2 regions of the Streptomyces sp. NPDC003284 genome follow, and region 2 is predicted to be linked to the other one. Evidence: riboswitches for the same ligand, from Rfam matches in the RefSeq annotation. Region 2 holds a riboswitch; the other holds the start of a gene.
What was found. A riboswitch is a leader RNA that binds a small molecule or an ion and turns the genes downstream of it on or off. The one in region 2 is predicted to bind glycine.
Positions count from the first base shown of each region.

Region 1 (8,064 bases), on a different contig from region 2:
AGCAGATCCGTGTGCGCCGTTTCCGGGGCGTCTGCCCGCCGGTACACCCCATGGCACAGTTCGTCTATCTCCCCCTCCGTGACCAAGTGCGCCAGAGAGGGAGGGGAGAACAGGGCCTGTCGCGCCTGCGCCGTCGTGAATGTGGGGGGAGAGGCCGGCCAGCCGCTGCTTCAAGCGCGGGTTTTCCGCAGAGTTCATGTATCGAATGGCATCCCTTGAGCGGGGGGAAGGGATCGATTTGATACATCAGCTGGTGGGTGATCGGCACATCCGGCGTTGATCACGTGCCGTGAACCTGCAGGTCAAAAGCCCCTTCCAGGGGATGTTCCAGGGACTTTCCGCCGCGTAAGCAGGGAAGGCCCCGACAGCGCCGAAAGACACGAACGCGCTGTTCAGGGCCTACTTGCTCAGCACTCGATGATGTTCACCGCCAGCCCGCCCCGCGCCGTCTCCTTGTACTTCACCGACATGTCCGCGCCGGTGTCCTTCATGGTCTTGATGACCTTGTCGAGGGAGACCTTGTGGGAGCCGTCGCCGCGCAGGGCCATGCGGGCGGCGGTGACGGCCTTGACGGCGGCCATGCCGTTGCGTTCGATGCACGGGATCTGGACCAGGCCGCCGACCGGGTCGCAGGTGAGGCCGAGGTTGTGCTCCATGCCGATCTCGGCGGCGTTCTCCACCTGCTCGGGCGTGCCGCCCATCACCTCGGCGAGCGCGCCCGCCGCCATCGAGCAGGCCGAGCCGACCTCGCCCTGGCAGCCGACCTCGGCGCCGGAGATGGAGGCGTTCTCCTTGAAGAGCATGCCGATCGCCCCGGCGGCCAGCAGGAAGCGGACCACGCCCTCCTCGTCGGCGCCCGGGATGAAGTTCAGGTAGTAGTGCAGGACGGCGGGGATGATGCCGGCCGCGCCGTTGGTGGGGGCGGTGACCACCCGGCCGCCGGCCGCGTTCTCCTCGTTCACCGCCATCGCGTACAGGGTGATCCACTCCATGGCGCGGGCGGCCGGGTCGCCCTCGGCCCGGAGCTGGCGGGCGGTGACGGCCGCGCGGCGGCGCACCTTCAGGCCGCCGGGCAGGATGCCCTCGCGGCTCATGCCGCGCGTCACGCACGCCTGCATCACCCGCCATATCTCCAGCAGGCCGGTGCGGATCTCGTCCTCGGTGCGCCAGGCCCGCTCGTTCTCCAGCATCAGCGCGGAGATCGACAGACCGGTCTCGCGGGTCAGGCGCAGCAGCTCGTCGCCCGTGCGGAAGGGGTACTTCAGGACCGTGTCGTCCAGCTTGATGCGGTCGGCGCCCACCGCGTCCTCGTCCACGACGAAGCCGCCGCCCACCGAGTAGTACGTCTTGGTGAGCAGCTCGGCGCCCGAGGCGTCGTACGCCCACAGGGTCATGCCGTTGGCGTGGTAGGGGAGGGCCTTGCGGCGGTGCAGGACCATGTCGTCGTCGAAGGAGAACGCGATCTCGTGCTCGCCGAGCACGTTCAGCCGGCCGGACTCCTTGATCCGCGCGACCCGGTCGTCGGCGGTCTCCACGTCCACCGTGCGCGGCGAGTCGCCCTCCAGGCCGAGCAGCACCGCCTTGGGGGTGCCGTGGCCGTGGCCGGTGGCGCCGAGGGAGCCGTACAGCTCCGCGCGCAGCGAGGCGACCGGCTCCAGGACCCCCTCGCTCCGCAGTCGGCGGGCGAACATGCGGGCCGCGCGCATCGGGCCGACCGTGTGGGAGCTGGACGGGCCGATGCCGATCGAGAACAGGTCGAAGACCGAGATGGCCACGGGGGGACTCCTCAATGCGGGGGGTGGTGCGAGGGGCGGGGCACCGCGCGGTGCCGGGCCGGGGTCGCCGGCCGGTGCGCGGTGCCCCTCGGGGTGTCTTACTTGTCCAGACCCGGGTACAGCGGGTGCTTGTCGGCCAGGGCCTTCACCCGGGCCTTGAGCGCCTCGGCGTCGTAGGACGGCTTCAGCGCCTCGGCGATCACGTCCGCGACCTCGGTGAAGTCCTCGGCCGTGAAGCCGCGGGTCGCCAGGGCCGGGGTGCCGATCCGGAGGCCGGAGGTGACCATCGGCGGCCGCGGGTCGTTCGGGACCGCGTTGCGGTTGACGGTGATCCCGACCTCGTGGAGGCGGTCCTCGGCCTGCTGGCCGTCCAGCTCCGAGTGGCGCAGGTCCACCAGGACCAGGTGCACGTCGGTGCCGCCGGACAGCACGTCCACGCCCACCGCCCTGGCGTCCTCCTGGACCAGGCGCTCGGCCAGGATCCGGGCGCCCTCCAGGGTACGCCGCTGGCGCTCCTTGAAGTCCTCGCCCGCGGCGACCTTGAAGGCCACGGCCTTCGCGGCGATCACATGCTCCAGCGGGCCACCCTGCTGACCGGGGAAGACCGCGGAGTTGATCTTCTTGGCGAGTTCGGCCGTGGAGAGGATCACACCGCCGCGCGGGCCGCCCAGCGTCTTGTGGGTGGTGGTGGTCACCACATGGGCGTGCGGCACCGGGTTGGGGTGCAGGCCCGCCGCGACCAGACCGGCGAAGTGCGCCATGTCGACCATCAGATACGCGCCGACCTCGTCCGCGATCCGGCGGAACGCGGCGAAGTCCAGCTGCCGCGGGTACGCCGACCAGCCGGCCACGATCAGCTTCGGCTTGGACTCCTTGGCCAGCTTCTCCACCTCGGCCATGTCGACCTGGCCGTCCTCGCCCACGTGGTAGGCGACGACGTCGTAGAGCTTGCCGGAGAAGTTGATCTTCATGCCGTGGGTCAGGTGCCCGCCGTGCGCGAGGTTCAGACCCATGATCGTGTCGCCCGGCTTGAGCAGCGCGAACATCGCCGCCGCGTTGGCCTGGGCGCCCGAGTGCGGCTGCACGTTGGCGTGCTCGGCGCCGAACAGCGCCTTGACCCGGTCGATCGCGATCTGCTCGACCACGTCGACGTGCTCGCAGCCGCCGTAGTAGCGGCGGCCCGGGTAGCCCTCGGCGTACTTGTTGGTGAGGACCGAGCCCTGCGCCTCCATGACCGCGACCGGAGCGAAGTTCTCCGAGGCGATCATCTCCAGCGTGGACTGCTGGCGGCGCAGCTCCGCGTCGACCGCGGCGGCCACGTCCGGGTCCAGCTCGTGCAGGGGGGTGTCGAGAACGCTCATCGGTGTCCCTCCGCCCCTCAGCCGGCGTTCTGCGCGGTGTACTCGTCGGCGGAGAGCAGGTCGGCCGGCTCCTCCGAGAGGCGGACCTTGAACAGCCAGCCGCCCTCGAAGGGGGCGGAGTTCACCAGCGACGGGTCGTCCACCACGTCCTGGTTGGCCTCGGTGATCTCACCGCTGACCGGGGAGTACAGGTCGGAGACCGACTTGGTCGACTCCAGTTCGCCGCAGGTCTCGCCCGCGGTCACGGTGGTGCCCACCGCCGGGAGGTCGGCGTAGACGACATCGCCGAGCGCGTTGGCCGCGAACTCCGTGATGCCGACCGTCGCGACGCCGTCCTCGGCGGGCGACAGCCACTCGTGCTCCTTGCTGTAGCGCAGCTGCTGGGGGTTGTTCATGCCTGAATTCTCCTGTACGCGGGTCAGTGGTGGTGAATGAGGGAGTGCGCGGGCATGCGTGAGGCGGGTCGGGTGACCCGGATCACCGTCGGCCGTGGCTCGACGGTGTCACTTCTGCCGCTTGTAGAAGGGCAGCGCCACGACCTCGAACGGCTCGTGGCTGCCCCGGATGTCCACGCCGACCCCGGCCGTGCCCGGCGCGGCGTGCGCGGCGTCGACGTAGGCCATGGCGATCGGCTTGCCCAGGGTGGGGGAGGGGGCGCCGGAGGTGACCTCGCCGATCACCTCGCCGCCGGACACCACGGAGTACCCGGCGCGCGGCACCCGGCGGCCCTCGGCGACCAGCCCGACCAGGACGCGCGGCGGGGCCTGCTCGGCGCGCCCGGCGGCGGCCAGCAGCGCCTCGCGGCCGACGAAGTCGCCCTCCTTCTCGAACTTCACCACCCGGCCCAGACCCGCGTCGAACGGGGTCAGGGCGGTGGTCAGCTCGTGCCCGTACAGCGGCATGCCCGCCTCCAGGCGCAGCGTGTCGCGGCAGGACAGACCGCAGGCCACCAGGCCCGCGCCCGCGCCGGCCTCGGTCAGCGCCTGCCACAGCTCCACGGCGTGCTCCGGCTTCACGAACAGCTCGAAGCCGTCCTCGCCGGTGTAGCCGGTGCGCGCGATCAGCGCGGGCACCCCGGCGACCGTGCCGGGCAGACCCGCGTAGTACTTCAGGCCGTCCAGGTCGGCGTCGGTGAGAGACTTCAGGATGCCGGAGGACTCCGGGCCCTGGATCGCGAGCAGCGCGTAGGCGTCCCGGTCGTCGCGGACCTCGGCGTCGAAGCCCGCCGCCCGCTCGGTGAGCGAGTCCAGCACCACCTGGGCGTTGGAGGCGTTGGCCACCACCATGTACTCGGTGTCGGCGAGCCGGTAGACGATCAGGTCGTCCAGGATGCCGCCGTCCGCGCGGCAGATCATGGTGTAGCGGGCGCGGCCGACGCCGACCGAGGCGATGTTGCCGACCAGCGCGAAGTTCAGCAGGGCGGCGGCCTGGGGGCCGGTCACGGTGATCTCGCCCATGTGGGACAGGTCGAACAGACCGGCCCGGGTGCGCACGGCGACATGCTCGTCGCGCTCGGAGCCGTAGCGCAGCGGCATGTCCCAGCCGGCGAAGTCGGTCATCGTGGCACCGAGCGAGCGGTGCACCGCGTCGAGGGCGGTGTGACGGAGCGGACGGGACACGGAACTGCTCATCGGTCGGTCTCCCAGGCATGGCGGGCGAGGACGGGGCGTGTCCTCCCCATCTGTCATCGGAACCTGAGAGGTTCGCCATGACCGCCCGAGGACGGACGGACACGGCTTGCACCTTGGGTGGGGCCGCCGCGGCAGGGCGGGCGGCCCGCTTTTCAGATGTGCCTCGCCCGCGCGGTAACGGTGCCTGAGAGATTCAAGGGAGGGACTTGCTCCTTCGGCGCCCCGGGCAGACACGCTGCCGGGGACTCTCCCGCGCGGATTCAAACGGCCGGTATGCAGTTGGCGCGCACATCATTGCATGCCCGGACACTTCACGGCAGGCCGGATCTGTAACCGTGCTGTGGCAGAACGCGCACGGAAACGGCAGACACCGTCCATTACCTTCTCTTTACACTCAAGGGGAAGGTGAACCGTCACCGCCCCGGGGAGGACGATGACGGTGAACAGGACCGCGCCGGCGTACGTGATCACCCGGGCGCCCGCCCTGCCGGGACAGCCGGGGGCCCCGGCCCGCGAGCGGTGCGACGGGCCCCCGGCCCCCGTCGTCCGCGACCTGCGCGAGCGCCCCGGCCGCGCCCCGCACGCCCTGCTCTTCGGACCGGGCGACGTGGTCGTGGTCACCGGACTGCCCGGCGGCGGCAAGTCCACGCTGATGCGCCGCGCCGCGCCCGGCCCCCGCATCGACTCGCAGGACACCCGCGACCGCTGGGACGCCCGTCTGGCGCACCGCCTGCCCTACGCGCTCTACCGCCCCCTGGTCCGCCTCGCCCACTACGCCGCGCTGCGCCGCGCCCTGCGCGGCGGCGAGGGCGTCGTGGTCCACGACTGCGGCACCCAGCGCTGGGTGCGCGGCTGGCTGGCCCGCGCCGCCCGCCGCCGCGGCGGCGCCCTCCACCTGGTCCTGCTGGACGTCGCCCCCGAGGCGGCGCTCACCGGCCAGCGCGAGCGCGGCCGCCGGGTCTCGCGCTACGCCTTCGGCCGCCACCGCAGGTCCGTCGCCCGGCTGCTGGCCGCGGTGGAGCGCGGCGAGCTGCCCGAGGGCTGCGCCTCGGCGGTGCTGCTGGACCGCGCGGCGGCGGCCGGGCTGCGCCGGATCGCCTTCACCGGCCGGCCCGGCCCCGGCACCCGATAACCTTCCGGTCACACCAGTGGTTTCCGGCAGGCGGTAGGCAGATGGACTTCCCGGCGGACTTCTCCGCGGACATTCCGGGGGACTTCCCGGCACAGGCACACCCCCACCCGCACGGCGGGTGGCCCGGCAACGAGCTGGAGGAGGTGCTCTCCGCGGCCCTCGGCATCCCCACGGCCGGCGGCCGCGTCATCGAGGTGCTCGGCCGCAGCTTCCTGTGGGTGCCGCTGCCGAACGGCGGCGGCCCGGACAGCGGCCCGCTCGACCTGCCCACGCTGGAGATCGACGGCCAGGCGTACGTACCGGTCTTCAGCTCCGAGGAGCAGTTCCGCCACGTCGTCGGCGCGCACATGGCGTACACCGTCGCGCCCGCCGTGGAGTTCGCCCGCGGGCTGCCCGCCCAGGTCGGCATCGCGCTCAACCCGGACGGCGTGGCCGGAATGCCGCTGCCGCCGCCCGCCGTGGCCGCACTGTGCCGGGCCGGGCGCACCGCGCTGGACGGCCCCGCCGCCGGCGGCCGGGTCCGGCTCTACGAACCCGACTGGCAGGACGACCCGGTGGACTTCCTGTCCGCCGCCTCCGCCGAGTTCGACGCCACCGGCGTGGTGCGCACCGCCCGCCGCTGCCTGGCCGCCGTCGAGACCGCCGACCCGGTCCTGTTCGTCGGCGTCGAGCTGACCTCGGCGGACGACGAGGCGCGCGCCCGCCCGCTCGACGCCCTGGGCCGCGCCCTGGCGGCGGCGCCCCCGGCCTGGCCGGTGAACCTGGTCCTGCTGGACATCACGGACGACCCGGTGGCCGTATGGCTGCGGGAGAAGGTCAGGCCCTTCTACGGGCACGGACACTGAGACGGCGGGGGGCGCGCGGACGCCGGCGGCACGGACCGGCGCCGCCCGCGCGCGCGACCGCGGCACGGACCGGGCCGCCGGGCGGCTTTAAGCTGGACGCACAGCCCGGTCGAGGGCAACACGGAGGGGCGGTAAATGGTGAGCGCCAGCGACACCGCGGCCGGGCATGTCGAGCAGATGCTCCGCCAGGTGACACCCGGGCGGTACGACGCCTACGAAGCGCTGCTGCGCACCCTCGCGACCCCGTCCACCGGCCAGGTCTGGATGCTGCTCTGGCACGGCCAGGCCGGTGCCCCCGACGCCCAGTACGGCCACATGGAGGTCGGCGGCCACGGCTACGCGCCCTGCGTCACCTCCGCCCAGGAACTGTCGGCCAGCGGCTGGATGCGCTCCTACGAGGTGGTGGACGGGCTGGACGTCGCCCGCACCCTCTACCCCGACCACTTCGGCCTCTGGCTCAATCCGCACGCCCCGGGCGGCGGCGTCGGCATCCCCTGGCTGGATCTGCGCCGGATCGCCTCCGGCCTGGACCGCCAGCCCGCCGGACCGCTCAGACTGTCCGAACCGGCCCTGGAGATCCCGCAGTTCTACGCGCTGCTCACCCAGACCGCCCACCACACGCCCGCGCTGCGCTCGCTGCGCCGCACCTGGGTGCAGCCCGCCGTCGGGTCCCCGTATCTGGCCATCGGCCTGGACGTCTACGACACCTCGCCGGCCGCCGTCGACTCGGTGCGCTCGATGATGCAGCAGTCCATGGCGGCCGTCCCGGACGGGCTGCCGGTCTCGACCGTGGTGATGTCCGACGAGTACGACCCGGTGGTGATGTGGCTGCGCGCCAACGCGCGGCCCTTCTACGACCGCGAGGCGCACGGCGGCGCCGGGCAGGCCGCCGCGGGCGGCTACGGCTACCCGCCGGCCGGCGGACACTGATCCGGAGCGGCGACCGGAACCGGAACCACGCGTACCGCCCCGACCGGCCGACACGCCCTGTGATCCTCTTCGCGCGTAGATGAGGTCGGAAGGTCCGGTTCTGCGGAGGAAAACGCCAACTGGCCCGCGTCCGCCCCCCGTTACCCAGCGTCCGGATAACGGAACCCCCCTACCCGCATCACGTTTGCGCATCCTTTCACCGTCAAGTCTGGCAACAGATCGCCCGCCCGTTGAAGACTCCCGCAACAAGGGGCGTTCGCCTCTGTGTACGACGGACTGACGATGCCGCCACAGCGGCAAGTGCGGGCCGGCTACCGCCGGTTGAGAGGGGTCCCTGCCTAATGACGGCACCATTGCACGAGCCGACCGCCGAAGCGGCCCCGAGCGCGG
Region 1 is NZ_JBSFSI010000027.1:48,397-56,460, reverse strand. Features, by position in the region: gene ACWDYF_RS34255 (L-serine ammonia-lyase) at 408-1,775, opposite strand; gene glyA (serine hydroxymethyltransferase) at 1,874-3,136, opposite strand; gene gcvH (glycine cleavage system protein GcvH) at 3,154-3,531, opposite strand; gene gcvT (glycine cleavage system aminomethyltransferase GcvT) at 3,640-4,767, opposite strand; glycine riboswitch at 4,808-4,929, opposite strand; glycine riboswitch at 4,930-5,030, opposite strand; gene ACWDYF_RS34235 (AAA family ATPase) at 5,201-5,899, shown strand; gene ACWDYF_RS34230 (enhanced serine sensitivity protein SseB) at 5,941-6,744, shown strand; gene ACWDYF_RS34225 (enhanced serine sensitivity protein SseB C-terminal domain-containing protein) at 6,883-7,674, shown strand; gene ACWDYF_RS34220 (ABC transporter permease) at 8,016-8,064, shown strand, end outside.
Region 1: it holds a riboswitch for glycine, as region 2 does, so the genes downstream of both, gcvT (glycine cleavage system aminomethyltransferase GcvT) here and gcvP (aminomethyl-transferring glycine dehydrogenase) in region 2, are expected to answer to the same signal.

Region 2 (8,064 bases):
TAGGTGTCCGGGTCGAAATGCCCTCCAACCAACCGATCGTGCTCCTGCGTGAAGTGGGAGGCGACCGCTACCTCCCTATCTGGATCGGACCCGGGGAGGCGACGGCGATCGCCTTCGCGCAGCAGGGCATGGCCCCCGCGCGTCCGCTGACCCACGATCTGTTCAAGGACGTGCTGGAAGCCGTGGGCCAGGAGCTGACGGAAGTACGCATCACGGATCTGCGCGAGGGTGTCTTCTACGCCGAGCTGGTCTTCGCCAGCGGAGTGGAGGTGAGTGCCCGCCCGTCCGACGCCATAGCGCTCGCGCTGCGCACCGGTACGCCGATCTACGGCAGCGACACGGTGCTCGACGACGCGGGCATCGCGATCCCGGACGAGCAGGAGGACGAGGTGGAGAAATTCCGCGAGTTCCTCGACCAGATCTCGCCGGAGGACTTCGGCACCAGCAGCCAGTGAGAACACCCGCATATGCCGACGGCCGGCCAGGGTGCCCTTGAGCCCCTCACGAGGGCATTCGGCTAGCCTTTCCCCGCGGTGGGGCACGGGAAACCACTCTTAGGGTGATTATCACTCGGCGTGCCGAGTGTGGCGATCGTTGACGCACCCGTGGTGACTGCCTACCGTCGAGGAGGCAGGTCAAGGACGGAGGTCGGCGTGAGCAGCAGCGGCGACGGTACGGCTGGGGGTGCCCCCGGGATCGACGTCGGGGGAAGCGGTCCGTACCGGCTTCACGACAGCGCGGCCGACCAGGCTCCGCAGCGGCCGGCGGCCGTGCCGAGCGGCAAAGGGGCGGCGTCCATGGCGTCCGAGGAAATCGGCTACCGAGGCCCGACGGCCTGTGCGGCGGCAGGCATCACCTACCGGCAACTGGACTACTGGGCCCGCACCGGCCTGGTCGAACCGAGCGTGCGCCCGGCCCACGGGTCCGGCACCCAGCGGCTCTACAGCTTCCGCGACGTCGTCGTCCTGAAGATCGTCAAGAGGTTCCTGGACACCGGTGTCTCGTTGCAGAACATCCGGACCGCCGTGCAGCACCTGCGTCGGCAGGGGTTCAGCGACCTGGAGCGCATGACGCTGATGAGCGACGGCGCGACGGTCTACGAGTGCACCTCGCCCGACGAGGTGCACGCTCTGCTCCAGGGCGGCCAGGGCATCTTCGGCATCGCCGTCGGAGTGGTGTGGCGCGATGTGGAGAGCGCCCTGTCGCAGCTGCACGGCGAGCGTGTCGACACCGGTGAGACCCTGGTGGGCCACAACCCCGGGGACGAGCTGGCCAGGCGCCGCAACCGGGCGGTCTGACCGCCCGCCGGCCCGCTCGGCGGCAGGCCGGATCCCGGTCGCGGACGGCCGCCTGAGCGCGCGTCGTGCGCCGCGCCGGGGGCATTGTCAGTGGCGTGGTGCAGCATCGGAGATGTGAGAAGCGCGCCGACGATCCTGCATCTCGACATGGATGCCTTCTTCGCCCAGGCGGAGCAGGCGTCCAAGCCGAGCCTGCGCGGGAAGGCGGTCGTGGTGGGCGGCCTCGGCCCGCGCGGTGTGGTGGCCACCGCGTCGTACGAGGCGCGGGTCTTCGGCGTCCACTCCGCGATGCCGATGGCCCAGGCGCGCCGCCTGGCGCCGAACGCCGCGTATCTGGTGCCGCGCTTCGGCTTCTACCGGTCGATCAGCGAGCAGGTGATGGGGCTGCTGCGGGCGCTGTCCCCGCTGGTGGAGCCGCTGAGCCTGGACGAGGCGTTCGTGGACCTGGAGGCCGGGGGAGCGGCCTCGGACGAGGAATCCGCCCGGCTGGCGGGGGCGCGGCTGCGGGCCGACATCCGGGCCGTCACGGGGCTGACGGGCTCGGTCGGCCTGGCCGCCTCCAAGATGCTCGCCAAGATCGCCTCCGAGCGGGCCAAGCCGGACGGTCTCGTGCTCATCGAACCGGGCACGGAGCGCGCCCTCCTCGGCCCCCTGTCGGTGCGGACCCTGCCGGGCGTGGGACCGGCCACGGGGGACCATCTGCGCCGGGCCGGGATCCACACCGTCGACGAGCTCGCCGAGGCGGGCGAGGACGAGCTGGTGCGCCTGCTGGGCAAGGCGCACGGGCACGCGCTGCACGCGATGGCGCTGGCCCACGACGAGCGGCCGGTGGTCGCCGAGCGGGAGACGAAGTCGGTGTCGGTGGAGGACACCTACGACATCGACATCCACGACCGGCTGCGGGTGGGCCTGGAGGTGCAGCGGCTGGCCGACCGCTGTGTGGGGCGGCTGCGCGGGGCCGGCCTGTCGGGCCGGACCATCGTGCTCAAGGTGCGGCGGTACGACTTCTCCACGCTGACCCGGTCGGAGACGCTGCGCGGGCCCACCGACGACCAGGCGGTGGTGCGGGAGGCCGCCGCCCGGCTGCTGGACTCGGTGGACACCACCGGCGGGGTGCGGCTGCTCGGAGTGGGCGTGTCCGGGCTCGCCGACTACACCCAGGAGGACCTGTTCGCCCAGGCGGCCGGAGAGGCCGCGGAGCACCCCGCTGAGGAGCCCGTGGACGAACCGGCACCGGAACCGGCGGAGCCCGCCGAGCGGCACTGGTCCGCGGGGCACGACGTGCGGCACACCGAGCACGGACACGGCTGGGTGCAGGGCAGCGGCGTCGGCAGGGTCACGGTCCGCTTCGAGACACCGCAGTCGGCGCCGGGGCGGATCAGGACCTTCCGCGTCGACGACCCGGCTCTGGAACCGGCGGATCCGCTGCCGCTGGTACGGCGAAGACCGGCGGACGCGACGGAATCGACGGACCCGGCGGGCACGGCGGGCACCCCCGGGGGTGGGACCGCGCTGGGCGTCGGATGAGTACGCGTACGAGTGCGGCGCGGGAAGGGGGAGAGGAGAGGACAGGGCCGGCCTGCCTCAGGGCTCCTCCGTGCCGGAGCCCGCCAGCTTGCCGAAGTCGCGGTCCAGGGGAGCGACCGGAGGTGTCACATCGAGGCCGTAGTGGTGGTAGAGCTGGAGTTCCTGCTCCGGGGAGAGGTGGCGGCCGACGCCGAAGTCCGGCGCCTCCTTGATCAGGGCGCGCTCGAAGGGGACGCGCAGGGCGCCCTCGACCAGTTCGCTGGGCTCCAGGGGCACGAAGGCGTCCCGGGAGAACAGGCCGGTGCGTATGGCCGCCCACTCGGGCACACCGGTCGCGTCGTCGAGGTACACCTCGTCCACCGTGCCGATCTTGTGGCCGTTGCGGTCGAACGCCTTGCGGCCGATCAGGTTGCGCGGATCGATCTCGGTCAGCACGGTCCCTCCACATGGTCGCAACTCATCCGTAAGCACTACAAAAGAGCACATTCGGCGGGGCGGCCACTCGAAGGCTCGGGCTCCCGGCCCGCTGGTACCCTGGCAGCGGCTGCTGACCCCGTGCGGGAGAGTCCTCCAGCAACACCGGAGGCGCCGAAGGAGCAAATCCTCCCCGGAATCTCTCAGGCCCACGTACCGCACGGACGAGGTCACTCTGGAAAGCAGAGCGGATGTCGACGGCGTCCGCTCTCACCGACGGTGAAAGCCGGGCGCCCACGGACGGCCCGGTGAAGCTCTCAGGTTGAGATGACAGAGGGGGAGGCCGTCGGGACACCCGCGCCGTGGTGTCCCTCGAAGGTCGCGTCAGACCAGGAGGCCTCCGCAATGACCGCCCAGCGCATTCCGCTCTCCGAGCTCGAACAGGGCATCCCCTTCGAGCAGCGCCACATCGGGCCCGACCAGGAGGCGCGGGCCAAGATGCTCGCGCAGGTCGGCTACGGCTCGCTCGACGAACTCACCGCCGCCGCCGTGCCGGACGTGATCAAGAACGCCGACACCCTGGACCTGCCGGGCGCCCGCACCGAGGCCGAGGTGCTGGCCGAGCTGCGCTCCCTCGCCGACCGCAACCAGGTCCTCGGCTCGATGATCGGACTCGGCTACTACGGGACGTTCACCCCGCCGGTCATCCTGCGCAACGTCATGGAGAACCCGTCCTGGTACACGGCGTACACCCCGTACCAGCCGGAGATCTCGCAGGGCCGCCTGGAGGCGCTGCTGAACTTCCAGACCGTGGTCGCCGACCTCACCGGTCTGCCGACCTCCGGCGCCTCCCTGCTCGACGAGGGCACCGCCGCCGCCGAGGCGCTGGCGCTGTCCCGGCGCATGGGCAAGAACAAGAAGGGTCTCTTCCTGGTCGACGCGGACACGCTGCCGCAGACCATCGCCGTCATCGAGACCCGCGCCGAACCGGCCGGTGTCGAGGTCGTCGTCGCCGACCTGAGCGACGGCATCCCCGCCGCGCTCGCCGAGCGCGACATCAACGGCGTCCTCCTCCAGTACCCCGGCGCCTCCGGTGCCGTCCGCGACCTCAAGCCCGTCATCGACCAGGCGCACGCGCTGGGCGCCCTGGTCACCGTCGCCGCCGACCTGCTCGCCCTCACCCTGCTGAAGTCGCCCGGCGAGCTGGGCGCGGACATCGCCGTGGGCACCACGCAGCGCTTCGGCGTGCCGATGGGCTTCGGCGGACCGCACGCCGGTTACATGGCGGTGCGCGAGCAGTTCGCCCGCAGCCTGCCCGGCCGCCTGGTCGGCGTCTCCGTGGACGCCGACGGCAACAAGGCGTACCGCCTCGCCCTCCAGACCCGCGAGCAGCACATCCGCCGTGAGAAGGCCACCAGCAACATCTGCACCGCGCAGGTGCTGCTCGCCGTCATGGCCGGCATGTACGCCGTCTACCACGGGCCCGAGGGCCTGAAGGACATAGCGCTGCGCACCCACCGCTACGCCGCCGTCCTCGCCGAGGGCCTGAAGACGGGCGGCGCCACCGTCGTCCACGGGGCGTACTTCGACACGCTGACGGTCCGCGCCGAGGGCCGCGCCGCCGAGATCGTCGCCGCCGCGCGCGAGGGCGGCGTGAACCTCCGCCTCGTCGACGCCGACCACGTCTCGATCGCCTGCGACGAGACCACCACGCGCGCCCAGCTGCGGACCGTGTGGTCCGCCTTCGGCGCCACCGGCGACATCGACGCGCTGGACGCCGCCGCCGGCCAGATCCTGTCCCAGGACCTGCTGCGCACCGACGCCTACCTCACCCACCCCGTCTTCAGCCAGCACCGCTCCGAGACGGCGATGCTGCGCTACCTGCGCAAGCTCGCCGACCGCGACTACGCGCTGGACCGGGGCATGATCCCGCTGGGCTCCTGCACCATGAAGCTCAACGCGACCACCGAGATGGAGCCGGTCACCTGGCCCGAGTTCGGCCAGCTGCACCCCTTCGTCCCCGCCGAGCAGGCGCAGGGCTACCTCACCCTCATCCGCGAGCTGGAGGACCGGCTCGCCGAGGTCACCGGCTACGACAAGGTCTCCCTCCAGCCGAACGCCGGATCGCAGGGTGAGCTGGCCGGTCTGCTCGCCGTGCGCGGCTACCACCGCGCCAACGGCGACGAGCAGCGCACCGTCTGCCTCATCCCGTCCTCCGCGCACGGCACCAACGCCGCCAGCGCGGTGATGGCCGGGATGAAGGTCGTCGTGGTGAAGACCGCCGAGGACGGCGAGGTCGACGTCGACGACCTGCGCGCCAAGATCGAGCAGCACCGCGAGCAGCTCGCCGTGCTGATGATCACCTACCCGTCCACGCACGGTGTGTTCGAGGAGCACGTCGCCGACATCTGCGCCCAGGTCCACGAGGCCGGCGGCCAGGTCTACGTCGACGGCGCCAACCTCAACGCCCTGGTCGGCCTCGCCAAGCCGGGCCACTTCGGCGGCGACGTCTCCCACCTTAACCTGCACAAGACGTTCTGCATCCCGCACGGCGGCGGCGGCCCCGGCGTCGGCCCGGTCGCCGTACGCGCGCACCTCGCGCCGTATCTGCCCAACCACCCGCTCCAGCCCGCCGCGGGCCCGGAGACGGGCGTGGGACCGGTCTCCGCCGCGCCCTGGGGTTCGGCGGGCATCCTGCCCATCTCCTGGGCGTACGTCCGGCTGATGGGCGGCGAGGGACTCAAGCGCGCCACGCAGGTGGCCGTGCTGTCCGCCAACTACATCGCCAAGCGCCTGGAGCCGCACTTCCCGGTGCTCTACACGGGCCCCGGCGGTCTGGTCGCCCACGAGTGCATCATCGACCTGCGTCCGCTGACCAAGGCGACCGGTGTCAGCGTGGACGACGTCGCCAAGCGGCTGATCGACTACGGCTTCCACGCGCCGACGATGTCGTTCCCGGTGGCCGGGACGCTGATGATCGAGCCGACCGAGTCCGAGGACCTGGCCGAGCTGGACCGGTTCTGCGACACGATGATCGCGATCCGGGCCGAGATCGACAAGGTCGGCTCGGGTGCCTGGCCCGCCGACGACAACCCGCTGTGCAACGCCCCGCACACCGCCGCCGCGCTCGGCGGGGAGTGGGAGCACGCCTACAGCCGTGAGGAGGCCGTCTTCCCGGCCGGTGTCTCCACGGCCGACAAGTACTGGCCGCCGGTGCGCCGGATCGACCAGGCGTTCGGCGACCGCAACCTGGTCTGCTCCTGCCCGCCGCTGGACGCGTACGAGGACTGAGCGGACGGTACGTCCACGAGGGGCCCCGCCCCCCGGTCCGCAGCGGCCGGGGGCGGGGCCCCTCGTGTGTGCGGGCCCCTCCCGCGTGTGGGGGGCCGCGCTCGGGTCAGGCCGGGTAGGCGTGGGTCTGGGCCGCCTTGACGGCCGCCCAGACCCCGGCGCCCGGCTCCAGCCCGAGTTCGGCGGCGGCGACCGTCGTCAGATCGGCGGCGAGGGCGAGGTCGCCGGTGAGGTCGGCGCGGATCCGGTCGCCGTGCGTCTCCAGACCGGCGACCTCGCAGCGCCACAGATTGCGCGCGCTGGTGTCGGCGGGGCGCTCCCGGTGGAGGGTGACCGCGCCCGGCGGGAAGGCGACGAACGCCGGTCCGGTGAGCTTCTCGGTGGTGGTGAGGGCGGTACCGGACTCCAGCCGCACCAGGTGCCCCTCGGCACGCCCGCGGTACAGGTTCAGACCGACGAGCTGCGCGATGTAGTCGGTGCGCGGCCGGCGGGCGATCTCCGAGGGGGTGCCCTCCTGCACCACCCGGCCGTGCTCGACGACCACGAGCCGGTCGGCCAGCACCATCGCGTCCAGCGGGTCGTGCGTGACCAGCACGGCCACCGCCTCGAACTCGGCGAGGTGTCGGCGGAGCTGGGCGCGCACCTCCAGCCGGGTGCGGGCGTCCAGCGCGGCGAGCGGCTCGTCCAGGAGCAGCAGCCGGGGCCGGGTGGCCAGCGCGCGGGCCACGGCCACCCGCTGGGCCTGGCCCCCGGAGAGCCGGCGCGGCTTGGCCCCGGCGTGATCGGCCAGGCCCATGCGCGCCAGCCACTCGGCGGCCTGAGCGCGGGCCTCGGCCCTGGTCGCGCCCTGGCAGCGCGGGCCGAAGGCCACGTTGTCCAGGGCGGACAGGTGCGGGAAGAGCAGATAGTCCTGGAAGACGACCCCGACCGGGCGCTTCTCCGGCGGTGTGCGCTCCAGCTCGGCGCCGTCCAGGCGCAGCCGCCCGCCGGTGAGCGGGACCAGTCCGGCCAGGGCGCGCAGGGCGGTGGTCTTCCCGGCGCCGTTCGGGCCGAGCAGCGCCACGACCTCGCCGGGCGCGGCGGTCAGGGGCACGTCGAGCCGGAAGCCGCCCCGGTCGACGACGAGGTGGGCGTCGAGTCCGGTGTCGGGCCCGTCGTCTGCGCGGACCCGGTGCGCGGTCTCGTCGATGTCGGTCATGAGGCGATCGTCCAGGATGCGGGGCCGTCCGGGGGAGGGGAGGGCGAGGGGGAGATGGGGGAGAAGGGGGAGGAGGGGGAGGGGAGCGGGAGGCGCGGCGCGGCTCGGTTCATGAGGACGCCGTCATCCAACGGTCCCGCAGACCCGCGAGGACCGCGATCGACACGGCCAGCAGCACCAGGCTCAGCGCGATGGCGGCGGCCGGGTCGTCCTGGAGCGCCAGGTAGACGGCCAGCGGCATGGTCTGCGTACGGCCCGGGAAGTTCCCGGCGAAGGTGATCGTGGCGCCGAACTCGCCGAGCGCCCGCGCCCACGCCAGCACCGCGCCCGCCGCGA
Region 2 is NZ_JBSFSI010000013.1:7,566-15,629, forward strand. Features, by position in the region: gene ACWDYF_RS24915 (bifunctional nuclease family protein) at 1-455, shown strand, start outside; gene ACWDYF_RS24920 (MerR family transcriptional regulator) at 654-1,298, shown strand; partial or broken gene ACWDYF_RS24925 (DNA polymerase IV) at 1,413-2,967, shown strand; gene ACWDYF_RS24930 (PRC-barrel domain-containing protein) at 2,883-3,260, opposite strand; glycine riboswitch at 3,374-3,468, shown strand; gene gcvP (aminomethyl-transferring glycine dehydrogenase) at 3,645-6,530, shown strand; gene ACWDYF_RS24940 (ABC transporter ATP-binding protein) at 6,637-7,728, opposite strand; gene modB (molybdate ABC transporter permease subunit) at 7,838-8,064, opposite strand, start outside.